Regions from separate parts of the Enterococcus sp. AZ109 genome, predicted to be linked through region 2. Evidence: predicted binding sites of a transcription regulator. Region 2 holds the regulator's gene; the other holds the start of a gene.
What was found. Region 2 encodes HrcA, which represses chaperone genes, less so after heat shock. Its sites were predicted from a motif close to TTAGCACTCNNNNNNNNNGAGTGCTAA; they were not measured.

Region 1: clpP (ATP-dependent Clp endopeptidase proteolytic subunit ClpP) is a predicted target of HrcA. The motif match lies at 13,066-13,092, and genes of this name have one in related genera.

What each region holds. Positions count from the first base shown of each region.
Region 1 covers NZ_JBIOSF010000001.1:866,506-881,417, reverse strand. Annotated here, with positions in the region: gene IGI42_RS04270 (ABC transporter permease) at 1-2,271, opposite strand, end outside; gene IGI42_RS04265 (ABC transporter ATP-binding protein) at 2,268-2,945, opposite strand; gene IGI42_RS04260 (sensor histidine kinase) at 3,025-3,918, opposite strand; gene IGI42_RS04255 (response regulator transcription factor) at 3,911-4,594, opposite strand; gene IGI42_RS04250 (C39 family peptidase) at 5,148-5,807, opposite strand; gene IGI42_RS04245 (ABC-F family ATP-binding cassette domain-containing protein) at 5,863-7,800, opposite strand; gene IGI42_RS04240 (redox-sensing transcriptional repressor Rex) at 8,000-8,635, shown strand; gene IGI42_RS04235 (thioredoxin family protein) at 8,691-8,924, opposite strand; tRNA gene IGI42_RS04230 (tRNA-Gly) at 9,150-9,220, shown strand; gene IGI42_RS04225 (hypothetical protein) at 9,336-9,518, shown strand; gene IGI42_RS04220 (lysostaphin resistance A-like protein) at 9,631-10,320, opposite strand; gene IGI42_RS04215 (hypothetical protein) at 10,455-10,685, shown strand; gene IGI42_RS04210 (SPFH domain-containing protein) at 10,672-11,616, shown strand; gene IGI42_RS04205 (DNA/RNA non-specific endonuclease) at 11,630-12,334, shown strand; gene clpP (ATP-dependent Clp endopeptidase proteolytic subunit ClpP) at 12,432-13,028, opposite strand; gene IGI42_RS04195 (hypothetical protein) at 13,221-13,736, shown strand; gene IGI42_RS04190 (glycerophosphodiester phosphodiesterase) at 13,750-14,484, shown strand; gene miaA (tRNA (adenosine(37)-N6)-dimethylallyltransferase MiaA) at 14,481-14,912, shown strand, end outside.
Region 2 covers NZ_JBIOSF010000001.1:63,824-78,735, forward strand. Annotated here, with positions in the region: gene IGI42_RS00300 (pectate lyase-like adhesive domain-containing protein) at 1-1,465, shown strand, start outside; gene IGI42_RS00305 (LPXTG cell wall anchor domain-containing protein) at 1,479-1,835, shown strand; gene IGI42_RS00310 (WxL domain-containing protein) at 1,832-2,410, shown strand; gene IGI42_RS00315 (WxL domain-containing protein) at 2,446-3,165, shown strand; gene IGI42_RS00320 (WxL domain-containing protein) at 3,188-3,976, shown strand; gene IGI42_RS00325 (DUF916 and DUF3324 domain-containing protein) at 4,050-5,141, shown strand; gene IGI42_RS00330 (class A sortase) at 5,134-5,874, shown strand; gene IGI42_RS00335 (GNAT family N-acetyltransferase) at 5,966-6,571, opposite strand; gene hemW (radical SAM family heme chaperone HemW) at 6,679-7,848, shown strand; gene hrcA (heat-inducible transcriptional repressor HrcA) at 7,970-9,013, shown strand; gene IGI42_RS00350 (hypothetical protein) at 9,027-9,233, shown strand; gene grpE (nucleotide exchange factor GrpE) at 9,285-9,821, shown strand; gene dnaK (molecular chaperone DnaK) at 9,855-11,684, shown strand; gene dnaJ (molecular chaperone DnaJ) at 11,838-13,007, shown strand; gene IGI42_RS00370 (DUF4387 domain-containing protein) at 13,052-13,372, opposite strand; gene IGI42_RS00375 (acyclic terpene utilization AtuA family protein) at 13,375-14,736, opposite strand; gene IGI42_RS00380 (LysR family transcriptional regulator) at 14,844-14,912, shown strand, end outside.

The DNA.
Region 1 (14,912 bases), 800 kb from region 2:
TAAGCTGGAAATTGACCAATAATAGACCCCTTCCATAACCATCATTTTCTTTTGCTGCCCCGTCGTCATCCCGATGCTTTCCAGCAGTGCGAACTCTTTTGAACGATTAAAAATGCTGGTGGTAATGGTGTTGATGAAATTAATCAGCACTAAAGCGATCAAAATCACAACTAAAACCAGGCCCATCCCTTTGATTTGGGATTCGGAGCGAGCCATGTCTTGATAGACAGCTAGTTTGCTTTCTACATCAATCAGGTCATGGTCCGCCAACAATTTTCTTAACTGCTGCTCGGTTTGCTGGTGGTAAGAAGTTTGATAATCAATTGTCAGGGCGTCAATATAGGGATCATCACCCACTAGTTCGTCAAAATGCTTTTGAGAGACATAAAGTGTCGGATAAAATCCGCTTAATGGGGAAGAAGGCATTACGGTTGTTGAGGTGACTTCACCAATCGTTAATAGGTGTTCTGCTTGTGCCAGTTCATAGTTCAGCTGGTGGATTCCTTCGAATTTTTCTTCCAGCATATACAAGGAATTGGCGATTGCTGCTTTTCCGATGAGAAAATCTTCGGTAGTTATTTTCAGCTTTCCGGCAGCTTTGGCTTTTTTGAAGGAAGCTTCGTCTATTCCTTTCAGCACCCCTAGAAAATTTTCCGGACTTTCTACCATTAGTTCTTTGCCAGCTTCCGGAGTGGCTGCCCAAAAAACATCCAGCGCTTCATCAACGTAACTTTGCAGGGCCAAATTTTTCTGGGGATCAATTGATAAGGTGGTTGCGGATACCGGATGAATGGCTTTGACACCTTCGATTGCTGCGAGATCGCTTAGCAGTTCGTCCGTAAAAACCTGCTCACCCGGAAGTTCAGTCGTCGTTTTATTGGTCAGGGTCATGTCGTTGACGTTTAGCGCGGTTAGTATGCGTTTGCCGTCATTGTTTTGATTATAGCTGCTAACAGTAATAAAGGCGGTCATTCCTAAAAACAAAGAGAGTAAAACTAACAATGCCTGTTTGCGGCTGCGAAAGACGTTGCGCCAAGCCATCAAGTAAGGTTTGCTGCCGTCTTTTTTGTTCAGGAATTTTTTCCGAAACGTCACGCCAGTATAGCGAGTGGCTTCCACGGGAGAAATCTTCGCCGCCTCGCTGGCCGCTGTGAAGCTGCTGAAATAAACAGTGGCAAAGGTAAAACCGGCAGCTAGCACAAAAATCAGCGGAAGATTCGTGCTGGTCATTTCGTAGGGTTGATAAGACATAAATTCAATAACTTTGGGCAATAATGCGACTGAAACAAAAGCCCCCAGCAACAGTCCGATGAAAATGCCAACAGTGGATAAACGGATCACTTGCCGATTAATCAGGCTTTTGATTTGTTTTTCCGTGGTGCCGATGGTTTTCAGCAGGCCGTAATAGTGAATGTCATTGCGAATCGAAATGTACAGCACATTGTGAATCACGAGAAAAGAGCAGATGACAATAACCAGACCGATCAGCAGCAAAGCCAAAAGCGATCGAAGAAGTATGGCCGCTCGTTCGGTATCAACGGAGACCCACTGGCGGTTCCGCAACTGCAGTTTGTTTTCCAGGTTTTCTAAATCCTTCTCAAAATAAAAAGGGGTGGTTAAGGTAAGTAAGGCTCGGGTGCTGCCTAAATCCCCTTGAGGCATACCAAACTCCTGATAATACGGCGCAGAAACAAAGGCTTCCGCTTTATTCGTATAGTCTTGATAAATTCCGGTGATTTTGAAGGGTAAAACTTCTTCCTCGCCACTGTATTGAGCAATTTTCAACGAGATTTCCTTACCAATCAAGTCATCGGGCAGTCCTAGTTTGGTGATGGCTTTTTTTGAAAGCAGCAGCTCGTTTTTTTCCTTAGGATAAGTGCCCTTCATTGTAATGATTGCCGGTATTTTTTGTTGCTGCCAGTAAGTGGTATCGCCCCATAGCAGTTTCACGTCACTGGTTTCAAAGTCTGAAGCAAGAACAGTACCTGAGGTAGATAATAAGCCGACTGCTTGGATTTTTTCGTCGTTTTTTAAAGTAGTAATTTGCGTTTTAGTTGGACCGTTAATGGAACCATGATACTGGGCACCGGACCGAGCAATCTCCCGCTTTTGAACAGACTGGTAATAATTCACCCCGATACTGGTGACCGCAGTTAAAATAAAGGCGACTAAAATCGTCGCTGTCAGTAGTAAGCGATTTCGACCTTTATTAGCTTTGGTCTGTCCTTTGACCAGATCACGAATAATTGCACGGTTGTCATTTTTAATCATGATGCGCCACCGCCTTTAATCCGGCCATCTTCAATCCGAACGATGCGGTCGGCTAGTTGTGCCACGCTCACCTCATGGGTAATCATCACGATCGTCTGGCCAAATTTTTCACTGCTGGTTTTCAGCAAGGCCAAGACGTCCATCGTCGTTTTACTGTCTAAATTACCAGTCGGTTCGTCGGCAAAAATGATTGCTGGTTTAGTAGCAAGAGCACGAGCAATAGCTATCCGCTGCTGTTGACCGCCGGAAAGATTTTGCGGCATTTCAAACTTTTTATCCATCAAGTTTAAGGAGAATAAGATGTCATCAATAAAACCCTCATTTACCTGGTTGCCGTCTAAACGAATCGGCAAAGTCACATTTTCATAAACATTTTGCATCGGCAGCAGATTGTAGCTTTGGAAGATAAAGCCGATTTTTCGGCGGCGAAAAATCGTTCGTTCATCCGTTGATAAACGGTAAATATTTTGCTTTTCGATCCAGACTTCGCCAGCAGTTGGAGTGTCTAAACCACCTAATAAATGGAGTAGGGTGGATTTCCCGCTGCCGGAGGTTCCCACAATCGAGACAAATTCGCCTTGCTCCACAGTCATCGATACGTCATCTAGTGCCTTCACTTGGTTTGCTCCGCGGCCATAGTATTTTTTGAGATTTTTTGCTTGTAAAATAATCATGTCAATCCCTCCTTATGGCTCTACGATAGCAAATCAATCTGTCCACAATCTGTCTCAAATCTTTCACCTGTGACAGATTTTACTTTTTGAAAAATAAAGAGAAGGTATTCCGGTCGCCTTGTGTTTCAACCCTTACTAATCCGCCTTGAAGCTGCATAATTTCTCTCACTAAATAAAGACCAATCCCTAAGCCTTCCGTAACTTTGGCAGCTTCATCGCGATAAAATCGTTGGAAAATCTTGCCATGGAATGCTTCAGAAATCGCTGGCCCTTGATTGGAAACGTCAATTTGAACAAAAGATTCAAGCTCTTTGAGGCGAACGTCAATGACGGAACCTTCATCGCCGTATTTGATGGCGTTGTCCAGTAAATTTCCTAAGGCCTCCTTTGACCATTGCTCATCAAAATAACCACAAACTTCTGAAGCTATTTCGGTTTGGAACGTCATCTTTTTTTGGCTGGCCAACTGCTGAAAGGCTTCGATTGATTCTGTGATTAAATCTGAATAGCTGTTTGGTTTAGGCACAGTTTTGATCAGATGATTTTCTAAATAAGAAGTTTTCATCAGTTCCTCAATCAAATGCTTTAATTTTTGTGATTGCTGATTAATGTCATCAATGTATTCGTGAATCTGTTCGGGATCTGCCGTTTCTTTTAGCAGCTCGCTGAACATAGAAATGTTTGTTATCGGCGTCTTTGTCTGGTGGGCGATGTTGGCAATCAGCTCATGGATATTCTGACTTTCTAAGGTGGTGCTTTTAGTCAACAGCTCGCGACTGTCAACAAAGTTCTTCAGTTTTTTGACAATCCGCTCATCATAGGAATCAACAAAATTTTCCTGAATCCTTTGACCATCAATGGCCGCATCCAGCAGTCGATCCATCTTGTGGAGTGTTTGCTTTGCCAGCCAATAATGGTGCAGACCAATACCAGCAATGATCACAGCTAAAACAATCAGTAAAAGATTAATCATAGTGCCGCTCCATTCTGTAACCAATGCCGTAAACAGTCACGATCTTCAAATCGCGGCAGTTAGTTAGTTTTGAACGCAGTCGCTTAATGACGACTGAAAGGGCATTTTCTTCTACAAATTCTGCCTCCAGCTGCCAGGCTGCTTGTGACAAGCTCTCCCGCGTTAAGGTAATTCCCAGATTTTCGAAAAACTTTTGCAACAGCTTTTGTTCGATTTTGCTAAAAGGGATCTCTGTATCGTTAATCAAAAATTCTTGTTTAACAAAATTAAACGTAGCATTTAGGAAACTAAACTTTTTTTGATCAACAGTTAATTTCTCATATCGTCTTAATAATGCCTCTACCCGCGCACGCAAAATGGCTAAACTGAAAGGTTTAGTGACATAATCATCCGCACCGACAGAAAAACCGGAAACTATATCCACCTCTAAATCGCGAGCAGTGAGCAGAATAATCGGAAGGCTCAACTGCTGCTTGATTTTTTGACAAAACTCCAACCCATTGCCATCGGGAAGGTTGATATCCAAAAGCAGCAAATGAAACGCTTCGTCCGCTAAACATTTTTCAGCCCTTTTCAGGGAGTCGACGTTCTTTACTTCGATAGTTGGACTTTGCAGGGAGAGAGCAACTCCTTTGGCCAAAGTCAGATCGTCTTCAACTAACAAAATTTTCTTCATAAGGAACCTCCAATCAGACTTTTCTTCTTATAAGTAATTGTATCATTTTTAGTAAGCGGAAGAAGGGAGATTTCAGGCGGGAGGGGCAGGTAAAATGAGCGGGGATGAATCTGTCCTTCAAACTTTCTTTAAAACTTTTTCAAAAATTCTCTGAAAATCATCAATGAATGTTCAAGTCTGTAAGTTATATTATACGTATCCCTAGATCAAATCTTTTTTCCCCTTGAAAAAGCCGTCACGCAAAATATCGCGTGGCGGCTTTTTATAGCAATTATTGGAAGTATAAGTGATTAACAAGGCAACTTATTCAACTACGCTAACGGTGTCCGGCTTCCCAAACTAGCTTTGTCGGCAATAAGCGAAACTTTTGAGAAACTTGAGGAGCACCAAGTAGGTACCAATCAACATCAGCTCCTGTGATCGCTGTGTTTCTTGGCAGTTTATCAAAAGTTTAGTCTTGTTGCTGTGAGACACAACGATTGCGTAAGCCGCATTGATGTGGAACAGTACATTTATCGGTGCTCCAAAGCTGGGCGAGTTTACGAAGCCTTTATTAAGGAGCAAAGGCCCAAGCATTAGCGCTTTGGCTCAAAATATAATCGAGACTGTAAGAATTTTGATAGTGATGCTTTTCAGGCGTGTCGTTGGGATCATAGACAATAATTTGATCACTGGCGACATCCTTTTTAATCACCATAATATGACCGACGCCGGTAAACTCACCGGGATTCACCGATAGCACTACCGGTTGATTTTGCTGCAGGCGTTCTTGAATACGGCCCGCATCAAGACCTAGATCTTCATAAGAAAGCTGATAGGTAGCAGCGAAGTCAGGAAAAATCGACCAAGCTGTACCTTGACCGCTGACATAATAACGATCCTGCGACCAGCCGAGAATCTCAGTCGGTAAAACGACCCGTTTTTGATAATAAGACAAAACCATCGCCAAGGAAGTAATGGCACAGCCGTTGGTGGCTATGTCATTATAATCAGAGCCGCTGCCATAAGGGGTAGCCGCCCATTGAGGATCGGTTTGCAGCATTAAGGTCATGTCTTGTCCCCGTTCACTCAAATGACGATTGGCATCGTCGGCAAAAGCCGGTGAGACGGTGGGCGAACGTTCACTCAGCGCTCTCAAGGCAAAAATGCAGGCACTGGCTATAATTAAAAAGCTCCCCAGTAAAATAGGGAGCACACTCTTCCTTTTCTTCATGAGGTACACCTCCACAATCCTATTAAACCCTAACAGGCAGAAAGTGTCATCCGACTTAAGATGTAGCTTCGTCCATTTCTTCTAACTCCAAGCTCAATTCTTCCCACTCAGCCATCTGAGTTTCCTGATCGGCTTTGTGTTGTTCCAATTCTTGAGTCAATTCCATTAAACGCACATGATCGTTTAAAACATCTGGTTGCACCATCGCTGATTCCAGTTCAGCAATCAGCGTGTCTAATTTCGCCAAGTTTTCTTCGATTGCTTCAACTTTGCGTCGCAAGCTGCGCAATAGTTTTTGGGTTTCTTTATCTTGATAAAATTTATTCTTTGGCGGAGGAGCCGCTTCGGCTGATTCTTCAGCTAAGAGTTCAGCCAGTTCTTCTTCTTCACGTTTCTTTTCTAAATAATAATCATAGTCGCCTAAATACAGTTTGCTGCCTTCAGGTGACAATTCGATCACCTTAGTGGCGATCCGATTGATAAAATAGCGGTCATGAGAAACAAACAGCAGGGTACCTTCATAATCAATCAAGGCATTCTCCAGCACTTCCTTGTTGTCGATGTCCAAGTGATTGGTGGGCTCATCGAGAATTAGAAAGTTCTCCCGATCCATCGACAGCTTCGCTAAGGCAACTCGAGCTTTCTCACCACCGCTTAATAATGGAATGGTTTTTTCCACATCTTCGCCGCTGAATAAGAAGCCGCCTAAAACTGTACGGATATCTTTTTCCGGAGTGGTCGGGTGTTCATCCCATAGCTCAGCCAAGATGGTCTTGTTACCGCTCAGCTCAGCCTGTGTTTGGTCGTAGTAACCAATCGAAACGTTGGTTCCAAGATGCGGTTCACCTTTAATGAAAGGAATTTGTCCAATCAAAGACTTCAGCAAGGTGGATTTGCCGATCCCGTTTGGCCCGACCAATGCGATGGCATCCTGGCGACGAACATCCAAATTGACTGGTTCAGAAAGGATTTCATTGTCATAGCCAATGGCGGCCTCTTCCAATTGCAAGACCACATTGCCGGAAGCTTTTTCAAGGGCAAACATAAAATGGGCAGATTTTTCTTTGCCGTCCGGCCGGTCTATCCGATCCATTTTTTCCAAGGCTTTGCGGCGGCTTTGTGCTCGTTTGGTAGTAGAAGCACGAACTATATTGCGGGCCACAAAGTCTTCTAGTTTTTCAATCTCGGCTTGCTGCTTTTCGTAGGCTTTCCAGTCGCTGGATAATTGCGCCGCCTTCAAATCAAGATAGCGGGAATAATTCCCTTTATAATGAGTCATCTTACGGCGAGAAATTTCGTAAATCTCGTTTACCACCCGATCTAAAAAGTAGCGGTCATGAGAAACAATCAGCAAGGCACCAGTATAGCCTTGCAGATAATCCTCCAGCCAGGCCAAGGTCTCAATATCCAAGTGGTTGGTGGGCTCATCCAAAATCAAAATATCTGGTCGAACCAACAGCATCCGGGCTAAGGCTAAACGGGTCTTTTGACCGCCTGACAATGTGTCAATCGGTTTGTCGTAAAAGCTTTCATCAAATTTGAATCCATGCAGCACGCTGCGGATTTCATTTTCGTAGCCGTAGCCGTTTGCTTCATTAAAATCATGCTGCAGCTGATCGTATTCCTTCATTAATGAGTCGTAGTTGGAATCTGGCGCATCTGCATGACTGATCTGTTTTTCTACTTCTCGCATCCGTTCTTCCATTGCAATAACGGAGGCAAAGGCTTTTAACATTTCATTCCAGACGGTTTCACAGGAAGCTAATCCTGTATCTTGAGCCAAATAGCCTAAAGTCGCTTGTTTGTTTTTCGTAATTTGGCCGGCATCAGGCGGATCAATGCCAGCAATAATTTTCAGTAAGGTCGATTTACCAGCCCCGTTGCGCCCGACTAAACCAATGCGGCCGCGGCTGTTAACCTCTAGATGAATATTTTCGAACAATGTCTCGGCACCGAAGTAGCGAGCAATTTGATTGGCTTGTAATAATAGCATAGAAATCTTCCTTATTTTTTAATCTGGGAACGGTACTAGTCTACCATATTTTTCTTGTTCTGGTGAGGGTTGGGCCATCTTTCTTAAAGATTCGTGATTATTTCACAATTATTTGAGCAGAGACGTTGCAATTACTAGCGAATTATTGATATTATAGGGTCTGTAACGACTAACAAGTTTTGTGTAAAGGGGAGATATTGTGAAAGATCAAGCAATACCAAAAGCGACTGTTAAACGATTGCCCTTATACTATCGCTATCTGCGTATTCTAAATACTGCTGGAAAAACCAAGGTTTCTTCAACAGAATTAAGTGATGCAATTCAAGTCGACAGTGCGACAATTCGCCGCGACTTTTCATATTTTGGAGAACTAGGAAAACGTGGGTACGGCTATGACGTGGAAGACTTAATGAACTTCTTCGGCAAAATCCTAAACGACGATCAATTAACCAATGTTGCATTGGTTGGGGTAGGTAATTTAGGCAGTGCCTTGTTGAAATTTAAATTTCACCAGAGCAACAGTATCCGGGTCAGCTGTGCCTTTGATATCAAAGAAGATATTGTCGGACGCATCGTTGACGGCATTCCAGTTTATCCAATGGACAGCATGGTAGAACAAATCAAGCTGCAGCACATCGAGATCGCGATTTTAACGATTCCAGCGCAAGAAGCCGAACAAGTGGTAGACCAGTTAGTAAAAGCTGGCATTAAAGGAATCTTGAACTTTACAGCTGCACGTTTATCCGCACCAGATAATGTAATTATTCAAAGTGTTGATTTAACCAATGAATTGCAAACATTGATTTATTTCTTGCATCATAATTACGAAGGATAAAATAGATACAAAAATCGGAATCAGGTTGCTGATTCCGATTTTTGTATCCATAATTTTAGTTGAAAAGCTGATCGTAATCGACGGGTTCATCATCCTGAGGCAGCTTTTCCAATAGTTCGTTAATTTGTTTATGCCCGATAAATCGTGCTTGACGCAAAGCTTCTTGACCGCAATGATAGACCATCACTGCCGGCACCGTCAAGACCTCAAAGTAACTGGCTATTTCTGGCTCTTCTAGTATATCTAAATGGTAATAGGGAATCTCCTGTTTTTCTGCTATTCCTCGCACGCGAGGCTCATCTACATGACAAATACTTCAATTTTTTGAGGAGATGAATACGACGACATTTGTCTCAGTTTCAATGGCCTTGAGAACTGTTTCCAGTCTATCCATACAAAACACTCCTTTATTTAAAAAGGTAAGGGCTGAGGCTGAATAAGTCAATGATTCTGTTTGAGCAGTAATTAGACTTGCTGAATTAAATAATAAGCGTTATACTTTGTAGTGTCCTTTGCGGGTGTAGTTTAGTGGTAAAACAGAAGCTTCCCAAGCTTCCGTCGCGAGTTCGATTCTCGTCACCCGCTTAATAGGTATTCGGCCAGCAATTTCAATTTGCTGGTCTTTTTTTTATTGCGAAAACTAGCCGATTTGAGAAAAAGAGCGTATCATTATAAGAAAACGAAGGGGAGTGACGTTTGTATGTTTAGGGAAAAAGAAGTCGTAAAGCAAGAAAGTTTTTGGTTGGGACTTGTAAATTTTGCCTTAGGTTTTGTCTTTATTTTTCAAGACGAGCCAATCAGCCGAATTGTCAGCATTCTTTTTTGGTTGAACTTTCTAGCGAATATGATTATCGCTAGTCGTAAAGGCTATAAAGTCTCTTAAGCGGTATGTTCTTATATAAAAATAGAACGAAAAAAACATGCTGCCGCAATCGGTCAGCATGTTTTCGTATAGGCAAGCTAAGGATATCAGCCGTCTGCAAGAGATTTGCTAGTTATATCCCAAAGAAACTAAGGATAAATAAGAATAAAGCCGGCAAAATTGAGTTAATGGAATTAAACATCCAGTGAACAATGATCGATCCCCAAATATTTTTGAACAGCAGATAGATCACCCCAAAATAAACACCTATCACCATATAAGGAATCGTGGCATACACATTACCGCTGAAATTATTGATATGAATCAGGCCAAACAAAATTCCTTGTACAAAGAGCATCACTACGCGAACCAGTCGATTGGTAAATTTCCCCAACAATAAGTAACGGAAAGTCAGTTCTTCAGCAAATGGTGCAATAAAGGGCGTGATGGCTGCTAATAGCATCCAACCAGCCGAAAGCTGAGCACCACCGCTATCAGTTCCACTACTTTCAACCGTTAACAAGTGTGCCGGAATGATGCCGCGAACCAGCTGTAAGAGCATGAACGCCCCAACCACCAGCACCATACTAATCAATAAGCGCCAGAACAGTTTATGCCGATACAGCTGCCATTGGGCTTTCAAAAAATCTTTGAATAGATAAATCATCACAGCAAAGCCGGATACAAAGAGCAGTGTTGATACAATCAGCCCTAATTTTGGATTGTTTTCAATCGGGAGCAGCGGCAGCAGATATTGCCCGATAATAAATTCGATGGGAATCACCAGCAAGCCCCACCATTGTCGTTTATTTGCTTGTTCCATTTTTTCCACCTCGTTTCCTTCATGGTAGATACTTTTTAATGATAAGTAAAGCCATACGCAATTACATATTTTTTTTAAAAAGAATATTTTCGTGAAAATTCTTTGGTATACTAAATAAAAGGAGTAGATGAACAATGGCGGATTATCAAATGCAAAAGACAATCGGAACTTTTTTTCGCAGTAAAAATGACCAGCTATTAGGAAATGTACGCATATTAGGCAGCTGGTACGATTATAAAGTTATAAAAGGCAGACCAGAGGCAGGCAGCATGTTAGAGGTGACCGATTTTACGAGTCGTGAGTTATTGGTTGTAGTTAATAATGAAAAAGCAGAAAGTGAAGTGAACTATATTGATAATTTTTAATATTATTCTATTTATACTGTTAGTAGCAGTAGTATTGTTTGTCGTTTCAAGAATGGTAGTTATTGTTCAGCAAGGAGAAGTAAAAGTAGTAGAAAGTTTCGGGAAATATGACCGGTCTTTAGAACCTGGCTTGCATTTCTTGATCCCAATATTGTATCATGTACGTCGTCGTGTTTCTTTAAAGCAGACCCCAATTCAGATTGATCCACAAAGTGTAATTACCCGTGATAATGTAATTGTTGAAATTGATGAAGCCATCAAGTATCATGTGACCGACGCCAGGGCTTTCGTTTACGACAATGAAGATTCTGTTACATCAATGATTCAAGACTGCCAATCTAATTTGCGTGGAATCATTGGTAAAATGGAATTGAATGAAGTGTTAAATGGCACGGAAGAAATCAACTTAAGCTTGTACGAAAGTGTGAAAGATATCACAGCAGGTTATGGGTTATCCATCGACCGAATTAATATCGGCGAAATTTCTGTTTCTGATGAGATTATTAATTCCATGAACAAACTAATTACCGCCAGTCGGGATAAAGAGTCTTTAATCACTATCTCGGAAGGAAAAAAACAGTCAGTTATCTTAGAATCAGAAGCTAAAGCCTCTGAAATGCAGATTGATGCTGAAGCACGAGCAAAGCAAACTAAAATCGATGCTCAAGCACGGGCAGAACGGACTAAAATGGATGCAGTCGCTGAAGCTGAACGGATCAAGTTGATCACCGAAGCTGAAAAAATGCGAATTAAGGAGATCAATCAAGCGATCTCTGAAAGTGGTTTAACGGAAGAAATGATTGCTTATCTGGGAATCGAAGCGTTCAAACATGTGGTAGAAAACAACAGCAACACGGTTATTATGCCGAGCAATTTGACTGAGTTGGGAAATGTACCCGCAATCAAAGAAATTTGGCAAAAAACCAAGTAGGAGATGAGGCACAATCGCAAAAAAGAGCAAAAAGCAGACTCCCGTAAAGATTCTATCTAGCATTGTTATACTTATCGCTGCTTTATATGGCTTGTATACACAGGAGTTCTTTGAAGACAATACGGTAAAAAATGTAGAAGTCAGCCAATTAGCTGAAATTCCCGCTTATGATGGTGAAAATCAAGTCATTCAACTAAATCATAATCAACCAGACTTTACCCAAGAAGATTTAGAAATGTCTATTGGGACTCATTTTTCTGATTTAGATAGTTTAAACCGAGTCGGGCAAGCGGATGGAATGCTGCATAAGAGCTTGTTTCCAGAAGAAGAACGTGAACGACTGTATATTAAGCCAACTGGGTGGCAGCAAAAATTCTATCAAGACCAGCCTCTTTATAATCGAGCACATCTAATTGCTTTTCGCCTAACCGGTGAAAACAACAACTTAAAAAATTTGATGACTGCAACTAGAAGCCTGAATTCACCAGGAATGACAGTATATGAAAATCAGGTAGCTGAATACTTAAAGGAGACCAACAATCATGTGCGTTATCGAGTAGTTCCTTATTTTGACGGGGAAGAATTAGTAGCGCGAGGTGTTCAAATGGAAGCTCAAAGTGTTGAAGATGATGAATTATCCTTCAACGTGTTCATCTATAATATTCAGGAAGGCGTAACGATTGATTATCAAACGGGACGTTCACAAAAAAGCGAGTAGGCGAACTGCTCGCTTTTTTGCTGCATCGATATCCAGCCTTACGAAGACTTTCTTGCAACAAAAAAAGCCAAGGCACAGGGCCTCAGCTTTAATAAGTTTATCCTTTTAGTGCACCTTTGTTTTCCATTACTTCATCAATTAAACCATAAGCTTTTGCTTCTTCAGCGGTCATGAAGTTGTCTCGATCAGTATCTTTTTCGATAACTTCGATCGGTTGACCAGTACGTTCAGACAAAATATTGTTTAAGCGTTCGCGTGTCTTCAAAATGTGACGCGCAGCAATTTCGATTTCAGTAGCTTGTCCTTGTGCTCCACCAAGTGGTTGGTGGATCATGATCTCAGCATTTGGTAATGCGAAACGTTTACCTTTTGTGCCAGCTGTTAATAAGAAGCTTCCCATTGAAGCAGCCATACCAAGAACGATAGTTTGTACATCAGCTTTAACGAAATTCATTGTATCAAAAATCGCCAAGCCAGCGGACACACTGCCACCTGGTGAGTTGATGTAAAGGTAAATATCTTTTTCAGAATCCTGTGCATCTAAAAAAAGTAATTGAGCGATAATAGAGTTTGCCATATCGTCTGTTACTTGTCCGCTCAACATGATAATGCGGTCTTTCAGTAAACGTGAGTAAATGTCATAGGCCCGTTCACCACGAGATGATTGTTCAATAACTGTAGGGACTAAATTCATAATGAATCCTCCTTGTTTTATGTAGTCATATAGTAGTTTAGCACAATCAAGGGCTAAATCCTAAAAAAAAGTATACACCAAAGGTCAGTTTTGGTCAAATGTTTTAGATTTGTTTTTTGATGTTGGAATGCTACCCTAGATAGTGGTAAATGTGTTACTATTAATAACGCATAAACAACAAGGAGGAGCAAAATGAAAACAGCGTTGATTGGCTTATTAGGTGTCTTGGTAGGGGCAGCTATTGTAGGTGTTGCTGTCATTATTTTTTTCAGATACATTGAAAAAAAAGAAACTCGTACAAGAGATATTGAACATCGAGTAAAAGAAATCGAAACCCTGAATCTGTTAAATAAAAAAGTAAATGAAGTGCTAGGTAAACGTAATGTTCTTATGGAAGATTATGTACGTTTTAACGCGTTCGATGATTGTTATATTACTATCGATGACTACATTTATTTACATTCTTTTGCGGCACAAAATAATTTTTATTTGCCTAATTATTTAATTGAAGAATTCTTTAAAAACATTTCTCAGCGTAAAGCTATCCTATCACCAGAAGAAACGGTAAAAATGGGCGGCTATACTTATAAAGGTGGTCGTGCGGTAATGGAATCTTTTTCGGATGAATTATTAATAATTATCAATGAAAAAAAAGCTCAATTAAACCAAATGACTAAAAAACCGCTCCATTATTTTGATGTAAAGTAAGAGGTGAAAAAGTGTGACTTTAATTATTGCCCATCGTGGAAGCAGTGGAACTCATCCGGAAAATACATTGCCGGCCTTTGCTGAAGCTGTACGTGCAAGTGCAGATTGTATCGAATTAGACGTTCATTTTACTAAAGATAAACACTTAGTAGTCATTCACGATGAAAGTGTTGAGCGGACAACTAACGGTAAGGGTCTAGTTCGCGAATTAACATTAGAAGAAATTAAAGAATTGGATGCGGGCAGTTGGTTTGCTCCAAAGTATAAGGCTACGAAAATATCTACATTGCAAGAAGTTTTGAATCTGCTGTTGCAAATGCAATATCGAGGCATTTTAAACATTGAACTAAAAACAGATAAATACCATTATCCTGAGATTGAAGTAGCTGTATCTAATGTAATGCGTAGTCGTGAATGGCCATTCACTCACTGGTACTCTAGTTTCAATTTAGAATCATTGCGTATAATGCATCAAATTGAACCAGATACTCAGTTAGATTTAGTTCTAAAGAAATCACAGGCAAAAGTTGAAGCAGCTTTAGAACTGGATTTCATTGAAGGGATCCATCCTTGTCATGATTGGATACAAGAAAACTTAGAACTAGTGAAAAGCTATCCAAAGTCGATCCGTCCATGGTCTGTAAACCTTTATTTATCCATGATTGAGTGTATGAACTTAAAACTAGATGGTATGTTTACGGACTTTCCAGAAAAAGCTCATCGTGTGAAAAGCAGGCTGAGACGATGAAGAAAGTTGTCGCAATTGTTGGACCGACTGCAGTCGGAAAAACCAGTTTGAGTATTCAGCTAGCAAAACGCTTTAACGGGGAAATCATCAGTGGGGATTCGATGCAGGTATATCGTACTCTGGATATTGGTACAGCCAAGGTAACTGTAGAAGAAATGGCGGGGATTGCACATTATTTGATTGATGTCCGTGACGTAACTGAAAGCTATTCAGCAGCCGATTTTCAAGAAACTGCCCGTCAAGTGATTGATGAAATTGATGAACGAGGAAAATTACCGATAATAGTCGGAGGAACAGGTCTGTATATTCAGTCCTTACTTTGGGATTACAAGCTCGGTAGTGAAAATGAAAAAGAAGATCTTGGTTTACGGGAAAAATATGCAGCATTTGCTGAAGAGTACGGAAAAAAGGCACTTTGGAAAGAACTT
Region 2 (14,912 bases):
TTCTTGGGCGAATAATGCAGCAAGCTTTGGTGGGAAATCTAGTAATTTGTTCTATATACCTGAAAGTGCCGAAGTTGAAATCATTAATGGCCAGTCAAGGCAAAGAGATGCAGCTGTACTTTATTTTGATAACGCAGATACCAGAGCACATATTGCTGGGAAGTTGCATATGACTTCTAAGGGAGACTCGAGAGGTAATACTATAGATAGTGAAGTGCCAGTCGGATTTGCTGGTGACCAATCACGCTTAACATTAGGCGAAAATGCAGAATTCACGTTAGATATCACTGGTGCAACAGGTGACAACGGGAACGCCATAAGAATGAACGGGGCCGGATCTACTATCGAACTTGGAAAAGGTTCGTTATTTAGAGTACGTTCTGATACATCTGATACTAGGAATACCCCTAATAGTACAGCAAATGGGACCCTTATCTACATGGCATGTGCCAATTATAGAAACGGTAGTATCACGGTGGGTGACGGTGCAACCTTTGATATCGCTAAAACCAGAAGTACGAATGGGAATGCGCTGATGTGTTTGGGAAGAAATACCTATTATGCTACACTCCAAGCCGCAAACTCTCATGCAATTCGCTTGTGGAATAATGGTAATACGTCAGACACTGAAAATCATAATTGGCAACCTTTGTCGACTACTTCCATTCAATATATGGGCACAAGGGTAAACACTAAGAGTACAAATTGTACTCACACACCAAGTCTGGAAGGTTTTAATGCTAACTATCAAACCGATAATCGTCAGCGGCTTGTCATTGAACCTACATCAGCGGCGGTGCTAAAAGTCAAGCATCAAAAGAATAAACATGGAGCGACTGAAGGTACGCCTGAAGTAGCCGAAATTCTAATCAATATCAATGAAGCAATTGACAAGAACTTCGATCAATATCAAAAAACCTATGCAGGCTATACTTATCAAGGAGTTGCATCAACGGATCCAGATCCAGTACCAGACTTTATGCCAGCTGAAGGCGTTACTGTCAACATGAACTATACTTACGATGGCAGTATCAAAGTAAGTTATCCAACGATCTATGACTTTGGCAGTCATGCAATCAGCTTGGATGGATTGAAAATCACTCAACCACGGGTTTTAGATGGTGGCGAACAACCGGCTGCTTTGACCATTACCGACGATCGTTATGAGACACAGCGTTGGAGCCTGACGTTAGCTGAAACGAATCCGCTGACTGTTACATTAAGTGGCGGAGCGACCCAAAACTTAGCTGGCTGTCTATATTACGGTGATTTGGATATTTCAGATGCAGCTAGAGTAGTAGAGTCAGATCAATTTACTCCTAATGTAGAAACTACGAAAAATATCACTGAAAGTTGGTCGGATACAAAAGGCTTAATGCTAAAAGTTCCGGTTGATAAGCAATACAACGGTAATTACTCAGGTACATTAACTTGGACACTTACTGCCGGTCCGACTAGTGGTTAGAAAGGAGAAAGAAATGGTTAAAAGAAAAACGATAGTTTCAACTGTGTTGATTAGTTTGCTGTTCTCTTTGTTTGCTTTTACTTTCTCCTCAACCGCAGTTCATGCTAGCAGTTATGGAAGTAATGGCCAAATCGGCTTTTACGGTGAGTATGAAGAGCCGGCAGAAGATCCAGCCGGAGGTTCCAGTGGTACGCTACCTGGAACAACAACCGGAAGAGGCGTCAGCTATGGAACATCAACCAGTGGCAGTAAAACATTGCCACAAACAGGTCAAAGTAACTATTTTGGCATTAGCCTGATGGGTTATACACTTTTAGGCTTCTTGCTGTTATTAATAGTAAAAAACAAAAAGGGAGAGTTAAAATTATGAAAAAAACAACAGTAGCACTTACATGTTTGGTATTAGCATCAGTAACATTGGGCGGTGTTTCAGCTTTTGCAGCTGATGGTAAACCTTCAACAGGAAGAGTAGCGTTTACATCTGGTGGAACTGAAGGAAATGAAGGTCTTTACATCGAGCGTGTCTCAGATCTTGATTTTGGTTCGAATCCTATTGCTACTACAAATCAATCATATACGACTGCAAGCAATGGTTTTGAAGTAGTTGATATTAGCGGGAAAGCGGCTGGTTGGAATTTACAAGTAAAACAAGGAGCACAGTTTACTGGAGCAGATGCATCTGTACTTACTGGGGCTGAGTTGAGCTTGACGGGGATTTCTGCAGGTTCTGGACCAGGTACAGCGCCAGGAACAGCAGCACCTTCAGTAGAGTTTGCTACGATGGATCAAAATTACCTTGTTGTGTCAGCGGCAGCGAACCAAGGTAAAGGTGCTTGGAGTTATGATCATGGTGGGAAATTAGATGTTCCTGCTACAGCTGTTCCAAATTCAGTGCAATACACAACTACTCTAACTTGGTCATTGGTTTCAGGACCAGCTAGCTAATTATCAACCATAAAAATTTATTGGAGGAAAAAAATATGAAAAAGTCAACCGTATTATTAGCAACTTTACTAGTAAGTGCGTCTGTTTTAGGCGGAACAGTTGCTAGTGCAGCAGATTATGGATCAACGGGAGAAATTACATTCAAACAAGGTGAAGGTGGAACTAAACCAGTAGACCCAGTTAATCCTGATCCAGAAAAACCAGTAGATCCAGTGGATCCAACAGATCCAACTGGTCCTAAACCAGGTACAGATGGACCATTGTCAATCGACTATGCGTCTAGTTTCCAGTTTAGAGAACAAAAAATCTCTTCGAAAAAAGAAACTTACAATGCAGATTTACAAACATATAAAAATAGTGAAGTTCGGGGACCTAACTATGTTCAAGTGACGGATACAACTGGTGAATACACTGGTTGGAAATTAACGGTTACTCAAAACGCTCAATTCGCAAAAGGTACTAGTGTATTAACCGGTGCGGAATTGTCATTAAAAAATATTGTAGCGAATAGTGCTAATCCAACTAATGCTCCTGTAGTTGGCGGGGATATTGCACTAGTTCCAGGAGAGGCATCAACGATTGCTACAGCCCAAGACAAACATGGTAAAGGAACTTGGGCTATGCGTTTTGGTACTGATACAGCCCAAGCTACAGAATCAGAATCTGTACAACTAGAAGTTCCAGGTACTGCGAATCCAGAAAAAGGCACCTACACTACTGAATTAACTTGGACTCTTACTGAAGGACCTAACTAGGCTGTAAGCAAAGGAGGATAAGATGAAAAGAACAAAAATAGGTTTTGCGTTAGTAAGCTTGTTTGTTCTTGCGTCCTCTAGTACAGGTGCACTGGCGGCTGAGTATAAATCAACCGGTGAGATTGATTTTATGCCAGGCAGCGAGGTAACTCCACCAGTTGATCCCAATGATCCCGATCCGAATAACCCGGTAGACCCTGTCGATCCAACTGATCCTGATGGGCCTAATCCGGGTACGCCGGGACCTTTGAGTATCGACTATGCCTCTAGCTTGGATTTTGGGTTGCAAGAAATTACTAACCAAGATCGCACGTACTATGCAAGAGCACAAAGATATAAAGATCCAAGCGCACTTACCCGAAACTACGTTCAAGTAACGGATACACGGGGTGAGTATGTTGGCTGGACATTATCAGTCAAACAAGATGGTGCCTTTGCTTCTAGTGTTGCTAAAAAATATAAAACACTTGATGGTGCTAGACTTACATTAACTGATCCTAAAGTGGATAGCCCGATGACCGATGGTAATGAGGAAGCTGCAATAGCTCCAATTGCCGGAACGTCCGTTGTTTTAGACGGTGTTAACTCACAAATTGTGATGATGGCCGAAGCTAACAAGGGAGCCGGTACTTGGGTAAATGGCTGGGGTAATGTTGAAACCATTACGGAGAAAGATCATAAAGGTGACGATGTAAATGTCGCAGTTACCCGAGCGGTTTCTTTAAGCATCCCAGGGAAAACACCGAAGGAAGCAGTTAAGTATCAAACTGAATTAGTCTGGACCTTAGCAAATACACCCGTATCAAATTAAACAAGTAATATTTATCAAGACGGAATTTCCGAGAACTTTTCGGGAATTCCGTTCATTTGAAAGGAAAAACGTCATGAAGAATAGATTCTCAGTCATTTTACTTATTAGTAGTTTTATCGCTCTTATGTTTAGTATCAGTGCAGGCATCTCCGCTGAAGCTTCCGAATTTCCCTTCAGTGTGAATCCCGTGTTACCAGAAAACCAAATTGCCGGACAAAAAGGCTATTACGATGTGTTAATGCAGCCTGGGCAAGAACAAGAACTAAGTGTGGAATTAGCGAATGGCACCGATAAAGATGTAACGGTCAATGTCGCTTTATCCAATGCGAAAACAAATGATAATGGGGTTGTAGAGTATTCGGCTAATGACATTCCTGTACATAGTTCTTTGACGCATCCCTTTGAAGATTTAGTTGAATACCAAGAACAAGTAACGATTCCTGCCGGTGCTCAGCAGGTGTATACCTTTAAAGTAAGAATGCCCAATGAAGAAATTCCTGGCGTGATTGCCGGGGGTCTTTCTTTACAAGCCGCCGAAGATGAAACGGCAGAGTCCACCAATGAACAAGGCGTAGCGGTAAAAAATAAATTTGCCTTTGCAATTGCGGTGTTGTTAAATCAATCAGAAACATCTGGTGTCGGCGAGCTGCAACTAACTGAAGCAGAAGCGGCGCAACGGAATGTCAGAAATGTCATCAGAGGGCATTTTGAAAACACTGCGCCTTATTATGTGAACGGCTTAGCGATTCAAGGGGAAGTATTTAGAGAAGGGGAAGACACTGCTCTTTACTCTTCAACAACTGAAAACATGCAAATGGCGCCTAATTCCTCCTTCTGGTACAGTATCCCATTGGACGGGCAAGAGTTAGAAGCGGGCAATTATGTCTATCGTGCTACAGCGTATGCAGTCAAATCGGCTGAAGGGGAGTTTACCTTTGGGGAAGACGCTGAAGGCAATCCACAAAATTACCAGCAACGCTGGGAGTTTGAACAACCTTTTGAAGTTACGCGAGAAACGGCATCTTCCTTTAATGAAGCTGATGTGGACGTACAAGAAAACAAACCAGATCTGACTTGGGTTTACTACCTGCTAGGCGCAATCGTGTTGTTACTATTGATTGTGGTCATTTTGTTAGTCAGAAAAAATAAAAAGAAAAATGAATAAGATTGTTTTACGTGTGCTGATGCTGGCACTTTTAATCGTTGGAACCGCCTTTATCAGCTTGAATATTGCCAAAGGCTGGTTATTGGTTTTTCATCAATCAGAAGATATTGAAATAAACAGTCAGATAGAAACGATTGAACCGAAATTCCAACAGATCGAACCGATTACGTTGACGGATGTGTTACAAAATCCCACAACGACGAATCAAGCGATGGGTACGTTGGTTATTCCAGACTTGGAGATGACATTACCCGTTTTTGCTGGATTAGAATCGGTGGATTTGTTAACCGGAGCGGGGACGATGTTTCCGGAAAGAAACCCCAAAAACAACAATATCGTCATTGTCGGGCATCATGTCGGGTATTCTGAACTACTGTTCGGTGGTCTGGGACAACTGGAAAATGGCGCAAGTATCCTGCTGAATTATTTAGGAGAAGACTACGCATACGAAGTAACTAAGAATCAAGTCATCTCAGAAACGCAAATCTCGGTGGTGGATGAAACGGACAGAGGCGAGCTAACGCTACTGACCTGTGATCAGGCAGGAGCTACCGATAATCGAATTATGGTAAAAGCGGCTCAACTGCAAGAGGCATCGGTAGCAACGAGTGAAGATATGGCAGCAAATGCCGGGAGAAAAATTCCGCTGAAGCTGGTTCTTCAAACACTCCTTGTCGTGTTGGTTTTTGCCATTTTCGTGAGAGTTATATTTGGGGTAACCAAAAAAGAGTAGTAAAAAAGACATTATAATAGTAGAAAGCCGTGAGAATTATCCGTTGCGATAATCTGACGGCTTTCTTTTTGCTTAAATATGCGGGAAGGGTTCAATCGCTTATTTGGTGCTCGGAATAAAAATAGGTTTTGATCTTTCGATAATCTTTTATCGAAGAATTAACACTTTTCAAATGCAGCAGCTCAAAGGTGGCACCTAAGACTTCAACAAAATCATTCTTACTTTCGAATCCGTTCGTTAAATAAAAGTCTTTACGACGGATTCTTTCAGCGTTATTTGCGGCGGTTTCCAGAATTTCTTCAATGAGCAGCATTAGCTTGCAGCCGAGAAATTTTTCTTGAAGTGCCTGCATCATTTGTTGACCATATCCTTGCGAGCGAATTGTTGGGTCAATGGCAAAGTAAAATACATAGACAATACCTTCGTTAACGGTGTAATAGGTCATCCCTATCACTTGATTTTCGTGAATCAGACCGGCGAAGTGTCCTTTTTCTTGCTGAGCTTTCTTCACTAGCCAGTCAAATGGATGCTGTTCTTTTTCAGGGAATGAGGAATAATAGATTGCTTTTACCTCTGCTAATTTTTCTGAAGTAAGAGCGATTTCTGCAAAGTGCATGATGGTCAGCCTCCTTAGGGTTCTTTTCTTTATGATAAAGAAGCGTAGCGGAAAAAGCGAATGAATGTTGCTAAAAAACAATAGGGAATCTAAGCAATCGCTTGACTTCTTTTCCGGATGATGAAATAGTAAGAAAGGCTTTTGAAAAAGTCGCCTGCAAGTATTTTGTGATTTGAAAGGAACTTAGTATGTCAACTTTACATAGATCAGGGACCGAAGATATCTCTGCCTACATCCATATTCCATTTTGTGAACACATTTGTTACTACTGCGATTTCAATAAGGTGTTTATTGAAGGGCAGCCAGTAGATGAATATATCGAAGCCTTGCTTAAGGAGGCGCAACTTTTACAAACGAGCCATCCGGCTGCTTCTAGTAAGACCTTGTATGTAGGCGGCGGCACACCCACTTCATTGAATCCTCAACAGCTGGACCGTCTGTTAGGTGGTCTTCGTAGGGTGATGCCTTTTAGTCAAGGAGAGTTCACCGTAGAGGCCAATCCGGGGGACTTAACGGCTGAGAAATTGGACGTGATGAAAACGTATGGTGTCAATCGCTTGTCGATGGGGGTGCAAACCTTTGACAATCGGTTGCTGAAGAAAATCGGCCGCAAACATACAGCAGAAGATGTCTATCAGACAATTGCCTTGTTAGAGGAAAAAGATTTCTCCAACGTTTCAATTGATTTAATCTATGCGTTGCCCGGACAGTCCTTGGAAAGCTTCCGAGACACCGTTGAGCGTGCTTTAGCGCTGGATTTGCCCCATTATTCCTTGTATTCATTAATTCTAGAAAACAAAACCATGTTTATGAACTGGGTACGTCGCGGCAAGCTAGAGCTGCCGGATCAAGAAGTAGAAGCTCAAATGTTTTTAGAAACAATCGAAGCCATGGAAAAAGCCGGACGGCATCAATATGAGGTCAGTAATTTCGCTAAACCCGGTTTTGAGAGCCAACACAATCTGGTTTATTGGAATAACGAAAACTATTACGGAATCGGAGCAGGTGCTAGCGGTTATTTAGGAAATCGCCGGTACAAAAATCATGGACCGATTCAACATTACTTAAAGCCTTTAAGAGAAAATAAGCTGCCAGTAATTGAAGAGGAACAATTAACGCGAAAAGCGCAAATCGAAGAGGAAATGTTCTTAGGTTTGAGAAAGCTTGCGGGGGTAGATAAACAAAAATTTAAACAAAAATTTAACTGTTCCCTTGAGGATATTTACCGCGCTAAAATTGATGATTTAGTGGCGAATGAATTGCTAAAAGAGACCCCAAAAGCCCTACAGTTAACGCAAAAAGGCCTGTTTCGGGGCAACGATGTTTTTGAACAATTTTTAATTGAATCAGACGATTAGCACTCTCGACACCAGAGTGCTAATTTTTGTATATAATTACTTGACTTCTAGCGACAGTATGTTATATTAGTAATCGAGTTAGCACTTATCAAGAAAGAGTGCTAACAAGAGGGTGAAGATCATGTTAACGCAACGACAAAATTTAATTCTTAGTTTAATCATCCAGCAATTTACCACTAACGGGCAACCAGTTGGTTCGAAGAAATTGATGGAAGAAGGCGTCAATGCCAGTTCAGCAACGATCAGAAATGACATGAAGGCATTGGAAGAATACGGTTTGTTGGAAAAGACACATTCTTCTTCTGGACGTATCCCATCAATGAAGGGGTATCGTTATTACGTAGATCACCTGCTGACGCCAGGCTTGGTAACGGAGCAAGAGGTGGACCAAATCCGCTCTTCCTTAAAGAAGGATATTCACGAGATTGACGATATCATTCGTCAGTCGGCAGACATTCTTTCCCAAGTGACCAGCTATACGGCATTTTCTTTAGGACCTGAGATGAAGGACCGCAAGCTGACCGGCTTTCGAATTGTTCCTTTAAATGACCGACAGATCTTAGCGATTATCGTGACCGACCGCGGCAACGTAGAGAGCCAAGTCTTCCGTATTCCCGAGAACGTGGAAAGCAGCGACTTGGAGAAAATGGTGGCGATTATCAATGACCGTTTAGTCGGCGAACCACTGTTGACAGTGTATCAGAAACTGCGGACAGAGATTCCGATGATTTTGCATCGGTATTTTCAAACAACCGACGGCATTTCCCATCTGTTTGATGTCATTTTAAATGAAGCCTTTGAAGAAAAGGTCTTTGTCAGTGGCGGAATGAACATTCTCAACTACAATCATGATCCAGATGTACAGCAGCTTAAGATGATGTATTCGTTAATGAAAGACCCAAGTGAGTTAACACAGCTTTTGCTTCCTTTTACCTCACCGATTCATATTCGGATTGGTACAGAGTTAGGCAATGAACTTTTTGATAATATGAGCCTGATCCAAGCAAGTTACGAGATCGAAGGACATGGAAAGGGTATAATCGGTTTGTTGGGTCCAGCAAACATGCCTTATTCCCGAATGTTTAGTTTGATTGACGTGTTCCGCAGGGAGCTTGGAAGTAAACTGGCGGACTATTATCGTTCGCTTGATCGATCCGATCAATAAGGAGCTGTTGACAATGAGCGATAAAGAATTCGATAAAGAAGCTGTCGATATGTCTGGTGTTTCCGAAGAAGAAGCTGCAGCTGTTGAAAAAGCTTTTGAAAATAAAAAAACTGAGTATGACCAAATTTCCGAAGAAGCTGTCGATGATTCTGGTATGACCGAAGAACAGACAGAAGCCTTTGCGGAGGCGTACGAAGAAAGCAAAAAAGACAAGAAATAAGTGTGACTCCCTGCTGATGCAAATCAAAATAAGGGAAGAAAGGTGGGCCCAATTGTGAGTGAAAAAGAAGTAGAAAAAAATGAAGAGCTGGAAGTTGAAGAAACCGAAGCAACTGACGCAACCGAAGAAGTGGAAGCTTCACAAGAAGAGCTGTTACAGGCAAAAGTAGATGAACTTGAAGACCAGTATTTAAGAGCCCGAGCGGAGATTGCCAATATCACCAACCGCAACCGCAACGAAAGAGAACAGCTGCAAAAATACCGTTCTCAAGACTTAGGTAAAAAACTGATTCCAGTCATCGACAACCTGGAGCGGGCAATGGAAACTGAAGTATCAGATGACCAAGGCCAAAGCTTGAAAAAAGGGGTAGAAATGACCTTGGAAAGCTTGCGTCATGCCTTAAAAGAAGAAGGCATTGAAGAAATTAAGGCGGATGGCGAAGCCTTCGACCCGAATCTTCACCAAGCTCTGCAAACTATGCCGGCAGAAGACGGTGTGGCCGCAGACACAATTATTCAAGTCTTGCAAAAAGGCTATAAACTACACGATCGTGTGTTACGTCCAGCAATGGTTATCGTAGCACAATAATATAGATAAAAAATAAAAGGAGCGCATTCAACTATGAGTAAAATTATTGGTATTGACTTAGGAACAACAAACTCTGCTGTCGCAGTGTTAGAAGGCGGCGAAGCAAAAATTATTGCTAACCCAGAAGGAAATCGTACAACACCATCTGTTGTATCTTTCAAAAATGGCGAAATTCAAGTAGGGGAAGTTGCAAAGCGTCAAGCAGTAACTAACCCAAATACCATTTCATCAATCAAACGTCATATTGGCGAAGCTGGTTACAAAACAGAAGTTGAAGGAAAATCTTATACACCTCAAGAAGTTTCAGCAATGATCCTGCAATACATCAAAGGCTTTGCCGAAGACTACTTAGGGGAAAAAGTTGAAAAAGCAGTTATCACTGTTCCTGCTTACTTCAATGACTCTCAACGTCAAGCAACTAAAGACGCTGGTAAAATTGCTGGCTTGGAAGTTGAACGTATCGTCAACGAACCAACTGCAGCAGCACTTGCTTACGGTTTAGACAAAACCGACAAAGACCAAAAAATCCTAGTATTTGACCTTGGTGGTGGTACTTTTGACGTATCGATCCTTGAACTAGGCGACGGCGTATTCGACGTATTGTCAACAGCCGGCGATAACAAACTAGGTGGGGATGACTTTGATAACAAGATCATTGATCATTTAGTTGCTGAATTTAAAAAAGAAAACGGCATTGACCTTTCATTAGATAAAATGGCGATGCAACGTTTGAAAGACGCTGCTGAAAAAGCCAAAAAAGATTTGTCAGGCGTAAGCTCAACCCAAATCAGCTTACCATTTATCACTGCTGGCGATGCTGGTCCATTGCACTTAGAAACAACCTTGTCTCGTGCGAAATTTGACGAAATCACTGCTGATTTAGTTGAACGTACTAAGATTCCTGTACGTCAAGCGTTAAAAGATGCTGGCTTATCTCAATCTGAAGTAGACGAAGTAATCCTAGTTGGTGGTTCAACTCGTATTCCTGCAGTTGTTGAAGCTGTTCGTAAGGAAACAGGCAAAGAACCTAACAAATCAGTAAACCCTGACGAAGTAGTAGCGATGGGTGCGGCGATCCAAGGTGGTGTTATCACTGGTGATGTAAAAGACGTTGTATTACTAGACGTTACTCCGTTATCACTAGGTATCGAAACAATGGGTAGTGTATTTACTAAGTTGATTGATCGCAACACAACCATTCCAACAAGTAAATCACAAGTCTTCTCTACAGCAGCAGACAACCAACCAGCCGTTGATATCCATGTTCTTCAAGGGGAACGCCCAATGGCTAGCGACAACAAAACACTAGGACGCTTCCAATTAACGGATATTCCACCAGCACCACGTGGTATTCCTCAAATTGAAGTAACGTTTGATATCGACAAAAACGGTATTGTAAATGTATCTGCCAAAGACCTAGGCACTCAAAAAGAACAAAAAATTACCATCAAATCTTCTTCAGGTTTATCAGACGAAGAAATCGAACGCATGGTGAAAGACGCAGAAGCAAATGCTGAAGCGGATAAAGCCCGCAAAGAAGAAGTAGATCTACGCAACGATATTGATGCTTTGCTATTCTCTGTTGACAAGACATTGAAAGAACTAGAAGACAAAGTGGATCCAGATGAAGTGAAAAAAGCTGAAGAAGCGCGTGACGAATTGAAAGCTGCTGTTGAAGCCAACGATTTGGAACAAATGAAAGCAAAACGCGATTCATTGAATGAAATCGTGCAAAACTTAACAGTAAAACTTTACGAACAAGCAGCACAACAACAAGCACAAGAAAATCCTGAAGCAGCCCAAGGCGGCGCAGATGATGTGGTTGATGCTGATTTCGAAGAAGTAGACGACGATGATAAATAATTAGCCAGTCGATAAAAAGCCAAAGTCATCGCTTTGGCTTTTTATTTTCCATTAAAAAATTGGCTTTTGCACCAAAAAATAGCAGGAAACTATGCGTATCGATTTTGAATTATGATACAATACATAAGATGTTAAAAAGATGGAGGGAAGCCAATGGCTAACAAACGCGATTATTACGAAGTCCTAGGAGTACAAAAAGGGGCTTCGGATGATGAAATCAAAAAAGCATACCGCAAGCTTTCCAAGAAATACCACCCAGATATCAACAAAGAAGCTGATGCTGAAGATAAGTTCAAAGAAATTTCTGAGGCATATGAAGTATTAAGTGATCCGCAAAAACGGGCAGCCTATGATCAATACGGTCATGCAGGAACCGATCCAAACTTTGGTGGCGGTGCAGGTGGCTTTGGCGGATTTGGTGGCGGCGCTGGCGGTTTCGGTGGAAATGCTGGCTTTGGTTTTGAGGATATTTTCGAATCATTCTTCGGCGGCGGCGGTGGTCGTCAAGCCGATCCAAATGCACCAAGACAAGGCGCAGACTTGCAATATTCTGTAAACTTAGAATTTGAAGAAGCGATCTTTGGTGTCGAAAAAGAAATCAAATACAACCGTGAAGAAGTCTGTCACACCTGTCACGGAAATGGCGCAAAACCAGGCACAGAACCAGTTGTCTGTCATAAATGTCATGGTTCAGGAACCGTCAACGTGGAACATCAAACCCCACTTGGCCGCGTAATGAGTCGTCAAACCTGTGATGTTTGTCATGGAACAGGGAAAGAAATTAAAGATCCTTGTCCTACATGTCATGGTTCAGGTCACGAAAAACGCCCTCATACAGTGAAGGTGAATGTACCTGCCGGAGTAGAAGACGGTCAACAAATGCGTTTAGCTGACCAAGGAGAAGCCGGTGTAAACGGTGGACCTTACGGCGATCTATATGTGGTCTTCAAAGTCGCACAAAGCGATATCTTTGATCGAGAAGGCGCAGAGATTTACTACACCTTGCCGCTAAGCTTTGTTCAAGCAGCTTTGGGTGATGAAATTGCGGTGCCAACAGTTCATGGCGATGTGAAGCTGAAAATCCCAGCGGGAACACAGACCGGTACGAAATTCAGACTGCGGGGCAAAGGGGCGCCTAGATTAAGAGGCAACTCAAATGGCGACCAACAAGTCACGGTCCAAATCATTACGCCACGCAACCTAAACGATCAGCAGCGAGAAGCGTTACGCGCGTTTGCTGATGCTGGTGGACAAAAAGTAACCGAACAAAAAGACGAAGGATTCTTTGGTAAAGTTAAAGACGCTTTCGGCGGTAAAAAATAAAAAAAGTGTGGCTGTGACGTTTGATGTCACAGCCACTTTTTTATTTATTCTACTTTTTCAGGCAGTTCCAAGATTAACAGATTGGCATACTGCTGCGAACCGTGCATATCACTTTCGCCGACACTTCCTTGCTGCCACGGGCGTGGGATCGTGATTTTAAACCCACGAGCTGCTTCAAAGCTTTCAAAAGTAATAATATCTTGCGGATCAATTTGATACAAATCAGCAAACACTTCTTTGGTCAACACTTGACTATCGATAAAAAATTGGTAATCCTCTTGGGTTTTGAATAAAATATCGAAGGTCAATTCAAAGGGACCTGAATTTTTACTGCGGATAACTTGGGCTAATTCTTGTAATTTCATAATTAGTTGACCTCCTTAACAATAACAGGAAATTGAGCAGTCGGATCAGTGATGGTCATTAAATGATACACGTTAAATTGGCAAACTTTGCCTAACGGAATTTCCAACGGGGTAAAAGGCATCCCAACATTTCCAGAGGTTGCTACCCGATTTGGATAATGATAATGCAGCAAGGTCGTCCGAATACGATTGACCACTAGCTGAGCCATTTCTTGCGTCGGTGAGGCCACCTCAGCAATGACACATAATTCGTGACCTACCTCATCAGATAAAGCTTCTAAATTCTTCATAATGGCATTTTTGCCGTAAGGATGGAAAATGATTTGACTTTGTTGGCATTCATCAGGCAATTCGGTTTCTGTCTGTTTTTGGACATAGTCTAACACGTCATCTAGCTGACTGATTAAAATGGGGTCCCGCAAGCCCATCACGGTGATGGAACGGTAACCAACGACTTTAGCCCCTTCTAATTTGATTTGGTATTCTTCAGTGGGAACGAAAACGCTGCCTGATACCCGAGCAATCCGTTCAGTTTCAGCCTCGAATTTGCAGTCCTTTAATACTAGGGCACCACCTGGTCCTGGTAAATGAGTGGGGCTACTTTTTTCGTACATTGTATGAGCGGCAACAGTATGTGGTAACGCTTTTGAATGAGGATTCATCGGCTCGATTAAGAAGTGATCCTTCCGCAAGGTGCCTAACACGGTTTTACCCGCAGGGACACAACAAATCGCACCGCATTCAATAATTTTCCCCATATGCCAAGCTAACGCTGGATCGAAGCCGTAGTAAATACCAACAGCTGCTGTCGGTGCTGGATCGTAGCTGCGTCCACCTATAATTACATCAGGGAAACCTGCTTCATCTTTTAGTAGCGCAAGGTAAGGTTCAGCCCCCATTTGCGCAGTAACCACAGCTGCTTGGTCGATTTCTTCATTGGTTAATTCTGACACATTGGTCATGGGTTTGACGTTTCCTGCCTGCAATGCGTGCTTAATTTGCTCTTTGGGAATATCGCTATAGATTGAAGCAATTTTAAGGTTCAAGGCTTGAGTTTTGGCAATTTTTTCAATAATTTCGACAAATAAATCTACGTGCTGATTGGTGCCATCACCACCAGCCGAACTGATAATCAAAGGAATACCGGCTTTTTTTGCTGCTGGAACTAAGATCGATAACTCTTTTTCGTAGGCAGCCTCAGGGCAGGTCATTTCACCTAATGCTAATTTTTGCGGACCGCTATCAGTTGAGCCTGCATCCACTACAATAGCATGGGGCTTTCTTGCCATTCCTCGTTTAAAATCTTCAATGGGAAAGCCATAACCCAACATGCCGTTTGGAACTAAAATACGCAGTTCATCCATGTAAATCCCTCCTATTTATTCTCACAAGTCTATTGTATAATCAAGTAGGATAATCGTCTAATACGATTAAGCGATCAAAAGTATCTGTTAAACCGATAGGAGAAAACATGCTGTCTAAAAATTATCATTATGTGATCACAGTAGCTGAAACGGGTAGTTTTTCGAAGGCGGCGAAG